Regions from separate parts of the Arthrobacter sp. TMP15 genome, predicted to be linked through region 1. Evidence: predicted binding sites of a transcription regulator. Region 1 holds the regulator's gene; each other region holds the start of a gene.
What was found. The regulator LexA, encoded in region 1, represses DNA repair genes until DNA is damaged. The targets are predictions, from matches to a motif close to TCGAACANNTGTTCGA.
Positions count from the first base shown of each region.

Region 2: uvrA (excinuclease ABC subunit UvrA) is a predicted target of LexA. The motif match lies at 1,698-1,713, and genes of this name have one in related genera.
Region 3: AAFM46_RS09030 (DUF6504 family protein) is a predicted target of LexA. The motif match lies at 1,326-1,341, and genes of this name have one in related genera.

Region 1 covers NZ_CP154262.1:1,282,734-1,286,011, reverse strand. The annotation lists gene AAFM46_RS05635 (histidinol-phosphate transaminase) at 1-434, opposite strand, end outside; gene AAFM46_RS05630 (LysM peptidoglycan-binding domain-containing protein) at 778-1,314, opposite strand; gene lexA (transcriptional repressor LexA) at 1,645-2,334, shown strand; gene AAFM46_RS05620 (ATP-dependent DNA helicase) at 2,778-3,278, opposite strand, start outside.
Region 2 covers NZ_CP154262.1:1,734,342-1,737,619, reverse strand. The annotation lists gene uvrA (excinuclease ABC subunit UvrA) at 1-1,572, opposite strand, end outside; gene AAFM46_RS07585 (GntR family transcriptional regulator) at 1,757-2,140, opposite strand; gene AAFM46_RS07580 (ABC transporter ATP-binding protein) at 2,137-3,278, opposite strand, start outside.
Region 3 covers NZ_CP154262.1:2,046,219-2,049,496, reverse strand. The annotation lists gene AAFM46_RS09040 (SOS response-associated peptidase) at 1-568, shown strand, start outside; gene AAFM46_RS09035 (GNAT family N-acetyltransferase) at 630-1,136, opposite strand; gene AAFM46_RS09030 (DUF6504 family protein) at 1,399-1,755, shown strand; gene dnaE (DNA polymerase III subunit alpha) at 1,748-3,278, shown strand, end outside.

The DNA of each region.
Region 1 (3,278 bases):
AAAGCATAGTCAGTGGCTCGGTTCCCAGCCAAATAGGCTGTGCCGGTTCCGCTGGCCAAAAGTGGGTACATCGAGTACGTCGGAGGAAATCCCATAACACTGCGGCCAGGACCACCAAAAGCCTGCAGCACCTGCTGCAGCACTTCGTTGGATCCATTGGCCGCCCACAAGTTCTCTTCGACCAGCCCATGGCCTAGGTATGCTGCCAGTTCTTGACGCAAAGTAGTGAATTCTCTGTCAGGGTAGCGATTAAGGCCTTCCAGCTCGCTTGCCACCGCACTAAGAATGGCTTCTCTGGCGTCCGCAGGAACACCGAAAGTATTCTCATTGACATTCAAAAGTATTGGTACATCAAGCTGGGGTGCACCATAGGGATGCTGTCCACGCAGATCGTCACGGAGCGGCAGTTGGCTTAGGCGTTCAAACTGATCCATGGACCAAGCTTATTTGCTGAGAGCTGGAAAGTTCGAAACGGTGACGCCATGCGGACGCTATATCAGCCTCATGCTGGCATCTGTCCTCATCCAGGCTCAGCTATCCTCATCCAGGCTCTCGCATTCAGATTGCCTCCCGCAAGCGCCCTCCTGCAAACGGGAGGCTAGTCAAGCAACGTACGAATGCAACCCGCAGCCTTATTCGAACAATGAACGAATGAAATCAGCGACGTCACTCGAACGGTTGCCGAGGCGGCCGCACCTGCTAAGCAGCCAGGCCTCCAAGACTCCAAGACTCGAGCCTTGGTCCTGCTGTGGAGCCACAAGTGCTGTGAATTGCTTCTTATCTGGAAATTGGTACGTACAGGTGCTGTCCGGCCTGCAGAACTGCGCTGCCTAACTCGTTCAGGGCTACGATCTCTCGAACTACATCACGGACGTCGCCGTTTGGATTCGATGCGCGGGCGATACTCCACAGGCTATCTCCCTGCAGAACTGTCACGGACACGGCGTAATCAGCCATGTCAACGGCTGGATACTTGGCGGAGGCCTGTGCCGGAGTCGCTATCGAGCCAAGGATGATGGCCAAGGATACAAAAACCATCACCGCAGCGACTGCTATAGCTGGGATACCAAAGAGTACAAACCTGCCACGACGAGTCAACTGCACTCGCATCTGCGCGCCTTGACTCTGCACGAGCCCGTCCTTCACGACTCCGCCCTGCAAGGCTCCGCTCTGCACGTCTCCGCTCTGCACGTCTCTTACCTGTGGAGCGCTGCTCGCTCGCCCCTTGAGCCGGCTGGGGACAAAACCGCCCACGGGGAAGAAGCTTGTGTACTTGTTACTGCTTGTTGTTGCGGTGATAACCATTGCATTCATGATTTCTGGTCCTTTCGCCGTGGATCAAGATCCCTGGCCACCAACATCCATCGGATCAAATTTCCATGCTCTAAATCTTCGATAGAACGTATGTTCTAATTAGCTACTAGTACAGTTTTAGCATCTATAGACGACACTTGCCAAGGGCTGCTAGAACAAATGTTTGAAATTGCTTGGTTTGTGGCTTAAACTTGTTAGACAAGGATTGGCCGCTACATGCAGTCCACCAGCAGGCACTGACATTGTTCAGGGCAGCCACGAAAGGACCCCGGAACCATGGCGCTTCCAGAACCTCCGCACCGCATCCCTCAGGCACCTAGTCGCGCCGGTATGAAGGGACTGACAGTCCGGCAGAAGAAGATCCTGGAGTGCATACAGCGCTCCATAGCAGACAAGGGCTACCCACCCTCCATGCGTGAGATCGGCGACTCCGTGGGGCTGGCGAGCCTGTCCAGCGTCACACACCAGTTGACCCAGCTTGAACGCCACGGCTATTTACGTCGCGACCCCAAGCGCCCACGCGCAATGGAAGTCCTCATACCGCTGGTACTGGACATTGGGGAGGTAGAAATCGAGGGGGTTAGCTCTCCGTCCAAGTTACGCAGTTCAAACGGGCTGAACTTTTCCGAACTCAGCAGTTCCTCTGACACGGCATTTGTGCCACTTGTGGGACGCATCGCAGCTGGTGGACCCATCCTGGCCGATCAATCCGTGGATGACATCATGCCTCTGCCTCGGCAGATCGTGGGCAGCGGGGAACTCTTCATGCTCAGAGTCCAGGGTGATTCCATGATCGACGCCGCCATCTGTGACGGCGATTGGGTTGTTATACGCCAGCAAAAAACAGCCAACAATGGGGACATTGTGGCTGCGCTACTGGAGGATGAGGCCACCGTGAAGACATTCCGGCAACGCGATGGCCATACCTGGTTATTACCCCAGAACACCCGCTACGAACCCATCCTGGGAGATCACGCGACCATTATGGGCAAAGTGGTTTCTGTCCTTCGCAGTCTCTAGCGCCGCACAGTCTCTAGTGCCGCACGGTCTCGAGCCAGGCGCTTCGAGACTCGGCAAAGCCAGGGCTCACCAACTAGAGAACGCACCAACAAAGAGCCCTCCAATAAACAGCGCACCAATGAACAGCGCTCCGACAGACAGTGAGCGAACGGATAGTGAGCCTCAAGGGGAAACGGTCCTCATAACCACGCGCCTGCAGGCCTTGGCGCCTGAATCTCCTAACCTGAGCCGATGGTGGCCTTGATAAAGCCACCATCAGTTCCGGTGCCGAAAGACCGGTGCCGAAAGAGTGGGGCCGAAAGAGTGTAGCCAAGGAATATGCGCCGGACACAATGCCCGGCCCCGCCTTGTGGGTTTTTGTTGGTGGCTGCCCGCCACGGCTGCCTAGCACTCACTGGAGGTTGTTCGCCAATTACTGGCGCCCGGCGGCTACCGGTTGCTTACTACTTCCCTGAGAGCCGTTGCAACGCTGAAAGTGCCACGGCCCTGTCCTTTGTCGCCCAGAACGGTGGCAGGGCTGCCCGCAAGAATCCTCCATAGCTAGCGTTGGCTAGGCGGGAGTCCAGGACTGCCACAACACCCCTGTCTTCACTTGAACGAATCAAACGCCCCACACCCTGCGCTAAGCGGACAGCCGCATGAGTGGCCGAGATGGCGATAAAGCCGTCTCCACCACTTTGGGCCACCGCTCTTGCCCTGGCAGTAACCAGTGGATCATCGGGACGGGGGAAGGGAATCCTGTCTATGACAACAAGTCTGCAGGAGGCACCCTGAACATCTACTCCCTGCCAAAGCGACATCGTCCCGAAAAGGCAGGTGTCTGATTCCTCGGCAAATTCTCTAATAAGTCCTGACATCGAGGAATCACCCTGGCAAAGGATCTTTACTTTGAGCTTCTTTCGTAACTTCTCAGCCGCATCTTCTGCCGCGCGTCGCGAGGAGAA
Region 2 (3,278 bases), 450 kb from region 1:
GGAGCCAATCTGAGTGGCAAGACGGATACGCTGAGCCTCTCCACCTGACAGTGTTGCTGAGGCACGCTCAAGGTTGAGGTACTCCAGACCAACGTCCAGAAGGAACTTCAGGCGGGCCTGAATTTCCTTTAGCACCTGGCTGGCAATCGTTGCCTCTCGCTCACTTAATTCCAAGGTTGAGAGGAACTCAAAGCAGTCACGCATTGACATGGCACACACTTGCGCAATGGACTTGCCGTTGATCAGCACCGACAGTGATGCAGGGTTCAAGCGTGCTCCGCCACAGGCAGGGCAGGGAATCTGGCGCATGTACTCTTCGTAGCGATCCCGAGCGGAGTCTGATTCCGTTTCAACATGCTTTCGCTGGATGTACTGGACAGCTCCTTCGAAGCCTGTGCTGTATTTACGTTCACGACCAAAGCGGTTTTTGTACTGGACCACAACTTTATGATCTTTGCCGTACAAAATTGCCGTGCGGGAATCGGTGTCCAACTTGTTCCACGGCGTATCCATGGCGAAGTCCAACTCCGCGGAGAGTCCTTCAAGTAACCTGTTCCAGTATTCAGTGGTCGCCGTACCCAATGACCACGGTGCAATGGCGCCTTCACGCAACGACAAGAACGGATTCGGAACAACGAGTTCTTCGTCAACTTCAAGTCTTGTGCCAATGCCGCTGCACGCGGTGCAGGCACCGAAGGGATTGTTGAAGGAGAATGATCGGGGCTCGATTTCATCGATGGCCAGCGGGTGCTCATTGGGGCAGGCGAGGTTCTCCGAGAAAGAACGGATGCGTCCGGAGTCGGTCTCGTCCAAGTCCACTAAATCCGCTAGGACACGGCCATCGGCCAGCCCGAGGGCGGTTTCTACGGAGTCAGTCAAGCGCTGTTGAATGCCGTCCTTGACCACCAGACGGTCAACCACCACCTCGATGGTGTGCTTGTACGTCTTCTTAAGCTTGGGTGGATCGCTGAGCTGGATTTGCTCACCATCGACCCTTGCACGGGAGTAGCCCTTGGCCGTGAGCTCCTTGAACAGGTCAACGAACTCGCCTTTGCGGTCCCGCACCACGGGAGCCAATACCTGAAATCGGGTGCCCTCAGGCATTTCAAGCAGCTGATCAACAATTTGCTGCGGTGTCTGCTTGGCGATGGGCTCCCCGCATACGGGGCAGTGGGGGGTTCCCACCCGAGCCCACAACAAGCGCATGTAATCGTAGATCTCGGTGATAGTTCCCACAGTTGAGCGAGGGTTCTTGGAAGTCGATTTCTGGTCGATAGATACCGCCGGGGAGAGTCCCTCAATGAAATCAACATCGGGTTTATCCACCTGGCCCAGGAACTGCCGCGCATAGGCTGACAACGATTCAACGTAGCGGCGCTGGCCCTCGGCGAAGATGGTGTCGAATGCCAAGGAAGATTTGCCGGAGCCCGACAAGCCTGTGAACACAATCATTGCATCACGGGGCAAGTCTAGATCGACGTTGCGCAGATTATGTTCGCGGGCGCCCTTTACAACAAGACGCGACAAGTCTGGGCGTGGCACATCAAATTCGGGTGATACGTACTGAGCCATTGTTTCCTTCACATCACTTTTTGCTACGTCGACGCCGAGTCAGCAGAACCTGCCCCTTAGTTGACTACGACGTAGCAATTGAGCGCAGCTGGTAAGCCGCGCGCTGCGTTCATTGGTAAGTATAATCGAAAGTTCGTTCGAATATGCGTCCGCATTGCCTTCAAACGATTCCGGGTGTCCGCTGTCAGCTGTTGTCCAACGCTGCGCTGACTATCCGTAGGGCTTGAGCTTGGGGCACGCCTAAATCCCGCACGACGGCGGCGAAGGAGTCTGCGGCTGCAGCCACTTGAGCGGCAATCTTGTCTCCACCGGAAGCTATGGCGGTGCCGCTGCGTCCGGCGGTCACAACAATCCCCGCCTGCTCAAGTTCACGATACGCCCGGGCCACCGTATTTGCCGCTACGCCAAGATCGTTAGCCAACGCCCGCACGGGGGGTAGTTTACTTCCCACGCTTAACTCTCCGGAGGAGGCAAGATCCAGTATTCTCAGCCGGACCTGTTCAAAGGGTGGCACGCTGGACTCCGTATCAAGGTGCCAGCGGCGCATAAGAATTTCCATGGAGCTCATACCTGATTCACCTCTTCCACCAACGGATCGCCGAACTGGCTCATATAGAGATCGTAGTAGAAACCCTTGCTGGCCAACAGTTCTTCGTGGTTGCCTTGCTCAACGATTTCCCCGTGGTCCATGACAAGAATCATGTCTGCATCCCGGATTGTAGAGAGCCTGTGCGCTATAACGAAGCTTGTGCGGTTTGCTCGCAGCCTGTTCATGGCCTGGCGGATCATAACTTCTGTGCGTGTGTCCACGGAGCTTGTAGCCTCATCGAGGATCAATATTCCGGGATTAGAGATCCACGCCCTTGCTATTGTCATCAGCTGGCGCTGCCCCTGGCTGAGCCCACCGCCGTCGTCAGTTAACACCGTGTCATAACCATCGGGAAGGGACCGCACAAAGTGATCAACGTGGGTGGCCTCTGCCGCCTCAATAATCTGTGCCTCGGAAGCATCCAGCTTGCCGTAAGCAAGGTTGTCCCGGATAGTGCCAATAAAGAGCCACGCGTCTTGGAGCACCATCCCGAATTGGCTGCGTAAGTCATCGCGCGTTAGCTCGGCTGTGTTGACGCCATCAACTGTGATGGTGCCGGAATCAATCTCATAGAAACGCATGAGCAGGTTCACCAACGTTGTCTTGCCGGCGCCTGTTGGTCCGACAATTGCCACCGTCTCCCCCGGTTCGGCAATAAAAGTAAGATCCTTAATCAGCGGCTCATCAGCCTTGTAGCCAAAGTTCACATGCTCGAAAACGACCCGCCCCGCAGTAGTTCCCAGGACGGCCGATGGGACATGGTCGGGACGCTGCTCCCGTGCATCCAGCAGTTCAAAGACCCGCTCGGCCGACGCCACCCCGGATTGGAGCAGATTGATCATGCTGGCCAGCTGTGCCATGGGTTGGCTGAACTGCCGCGAGTACTGGATGAACGCCTGCACACTTCCAATGGTGATGACACCTTGAGCCACCTGAATGCCGCCAAGGACCGCGATCACTACGTAGTTCAGGTTGGCGACAAAGTTGGTGCTTGGCATGATTATTCCCGAAATGAACTGCGCTTTGGCGCTTGATTCATACAGGTAATCGTTGGAGACTCTGAACTTTTCAATGGCGGCCTCCTGTTGGCCAAACGCCTTCACAATCTCATGGCCAG
Region 3 (3,278 bases), 760 kb from region 1:
CCGCCAGATTCACATGGCTACGTGGGGACTGGTGCCTGGGTGGGCGAAGGACCCTGCGGTGGGTGTGCGTGCCTTCAACGCACGTAGTGAAACCGCAGCTGAGAAGCCCACTTTTCGTGCAGCCATGAAGTCGAAGCGTTGCTGCGTGCCTGTACAGGGCTATTACGAGTGGAAGAAATCACCCGATGGCAAGACCAAGCAGCCATACTTTGTGCATTCCTTGGATGGTTCGCTGATCACTTTTGCCGGGCTCTATGAGTGGTGGAAAGATCCCTTGAAGGAAAATGGCTCACCGGAGCAGTGGCTGCTGTCCTGCACCATTTTAACTATGGCAGCACCGCCGGAAGGTGAATTGGCCATGCTACATGACAGGCTGCCAGTGCCGCTGAGTCAGGAGGGGTTAGCGGATTGGTTGGATCCGCAGAACAAGGAAGTTGCCCCGCTTCTCAAGACGGCACTTGGAGAAGCGTGGGCTTTGGCTGAGGGTTGGATGCTTTACGCTGTTTCCACAGATGTTGGAAATGTGCGCAATAACTCACCCGAGTTGATTGTTCCGCTAGCTCAGTGACTAACTCAGTGATTAGCTCAGCGACTAGGGCATTAGGGGTAGGGGCAAAAGCGAGAAAGCCTTAGTCGTCAGTTTCTTCTGGTGACCAGCGATGGAAGTCAAGGGATAGATAAAGTGCCAACGCGGCGGAGTTGGTGGCTTCAACCCGCAAGGCCACATCGCTTTGGCCCTCGTTGAAAAGAGTGTCCAAAGTGGCAAGGACCAAGTCTTCGGCGAGGCCTTGGCGGCGGTGCCCTCGGTCGGTAATAAGTTCGATGATGAACGGCGCATCGGGAGTGTCTTCGCCAATAGCGCGTTCCACAACCAATACTGCGGCCACAATTTTGCCCTGGTCATCTAACGCTACGTGGGAAGCTTCGGGGAGAAATCGGCCATATTTTCCTGCCATCGAGGCCTGGATATCGGCTAGTGCAACCTCGATAGACTCGCCAGCCAGTCCAGCGTCATAAGCGGTGAAATAAAGTTCACCGAGGCGGGGGATGTCAGTTTCCAGCACAGTTCTTGATGCTGTTTTGAGGTCGCGTTCCAACGGATTGGTTTTAGCGATGAGGGTGACCATGTCAGTCATGGAACGCTCCTTTGAAATCGGTGTGGCGCCAGCAGTCCGGCTAAGACAATGGCCATAAGGCCATGCTAGACGCCTGTTGCGTTGTCAGCTATCTACTTAACGCTTTCTGTGCGGAAGAATTCCCGCCTCGCGTTACTTCCCAATTGGCGGTTACTTTCCGCGTGAAGATGAGCGTACACTTAAATCCATTAGTATATATGTACTAATACGTTTGACGCACCTAGGACATGTCGTGTGTTTAGGGTGAGGACGGAGATCGCGCATGGGTATCTTTAGTGAGGCTATCACCGTGCTGACCTCATCTGATGGTGTGCCGTTGCAGTTGTGGTGGCGGGAGGAATTTTATGCCATTTCGGCTGATCCCCTGTGCTGGTATGAGCGCCGATCCTGGTGGGAGAGCGAGAAACGCGTGCGTCCGGGGGAAGGAGTAGGGGTTGTTGACAGGCAAATGTGGCGGTTGCAGGTCCATCGGGAAGAGGCAGGGCAAGGTCCTGCAGAAGCTGCACATGAAAGTTTAACCGTTGATGTGGTGCGCTACCGGCCTAGTGAACGGTGGCGCGTCATAAAGATATATGACGCTGTGGATGAGTTGTTTATGGAGGAGCAGGGCGGTGCGTAACTTTGTCCATTTGCATAGCTACTCCGCCTACAGTGCCCACTTTGGGGTTTCCTGGCCCGACGATCTTGCCCAAACGGCCGCAGTGGACGGTGATGCGCTGGCTGTCACCGACCGGGACGGTCTTTATGGCTCGGTAAAACATGTTAAAGCGTGCATGGCCGCTGGAATAGACCCAATCATTGGTGTGGACCTTGCCGTTTTGGAAGAAGGCTCGGAGGGTCTTGAAAAAGTGGGAAGGGTGGTTGTCCTAGCCCATGGAAACGCTTGTATGGCCCCGGGGGCAGGATACGCCGCCCTGTGCAGCCTGATCTCGGCCGCCCATAACCAGCCGGTGGTGGGGATCACGCTGGAGCAGCTGGCTGCCGGTGTGCTTGATCCGGAGACTCAGAAGCCGGCGTTGACAGTATTGTTGGGTCCCTACTCACCCGTTGGCAGGTCGTTGAACGGGCGCAAGTATTTACTTCCGCGCACAAAATTTTTGGCGTGGCGCAACGCCATGCCAGCAGGGTCAATGGTTGTTGAGATCCTCAGCCATCTCAGTACCCCTGGCGCTCCCATGAGCACAGCTCACGCGGTGCGGATGCTAAAGCTGGCGCAGGAATTCGGTGTTCCTGCCGTTCTGAGCAACGCGGCGCGCTACACCCGTGAGGAGGACGCGCCTACAGCAGATGTTCTGGATGCTGCGCGGAACATTGCCCCTCTTGAGCGTCTCCACGATTTGCAACCTACGGGTCAGGCCTGGCTTAAAAGCGCCGCCCAGATGGCCGCAGTAGCTAAAGAAATTGTGTACCAAAGCGGCTACGGCAGTGCCGAGCTGGAACAGCTGTGGGCCAACACAGCCCAGTTGGCTGACAAGTGCAGGCTGGACCCGGCCAGCGATCTGGGCTGGAAAAAACCAACCACCCCTGAACTGGATGTTTTGGGACTGTCCCAGCCGGCGGGCATCGAACTACGCCAGCGCAGCGAAGCAGGGCTTGTTCAACGGTTTGCGGACCTCCGTGGTGAGAAGCTGCACAAAGTCCGCAACCGGCTTGAGATGGAACTGGCCACTATTGGTGGGCTGGGTTTCGAATCGTACTTTCTGACTGTGGCCGAAGTCTCTGAAATGATTCGCGAAATGGGGGTGCGCCGGGCAGCAAGAGGTTCCGGGGCGTCGTCGTTGGTTAATTATGTTTTGGGCGTTAGCGCTGTTGACCCTATAGCCAACGACCTCCTTTTTGAAAGATTTCTTTCCAGTGACAGGTCTACGCTGCCTGACATTGATCTTGATGTGGAAAGTGCTCAACGCCATAACGTGTATAGGCGAATATTTTCTCGTTTTGGTGCCAAACGAGTCACCTTGATGAGTATGCAAAATAGTTATCGTGCTCGCGGTGCTGTGAGGGACGCGGGGCTGGCGTTGGGGATAGAAAAACGGGAAATTGATCAAATTGCCAAGCAATTGTGGCGTTTCTCGGCGGGTTCTTTCAGGGAAGCGTTGGAGGAGAAGCCTGAACTGCGAGATTTTGCGGCTCAAGTCCGGC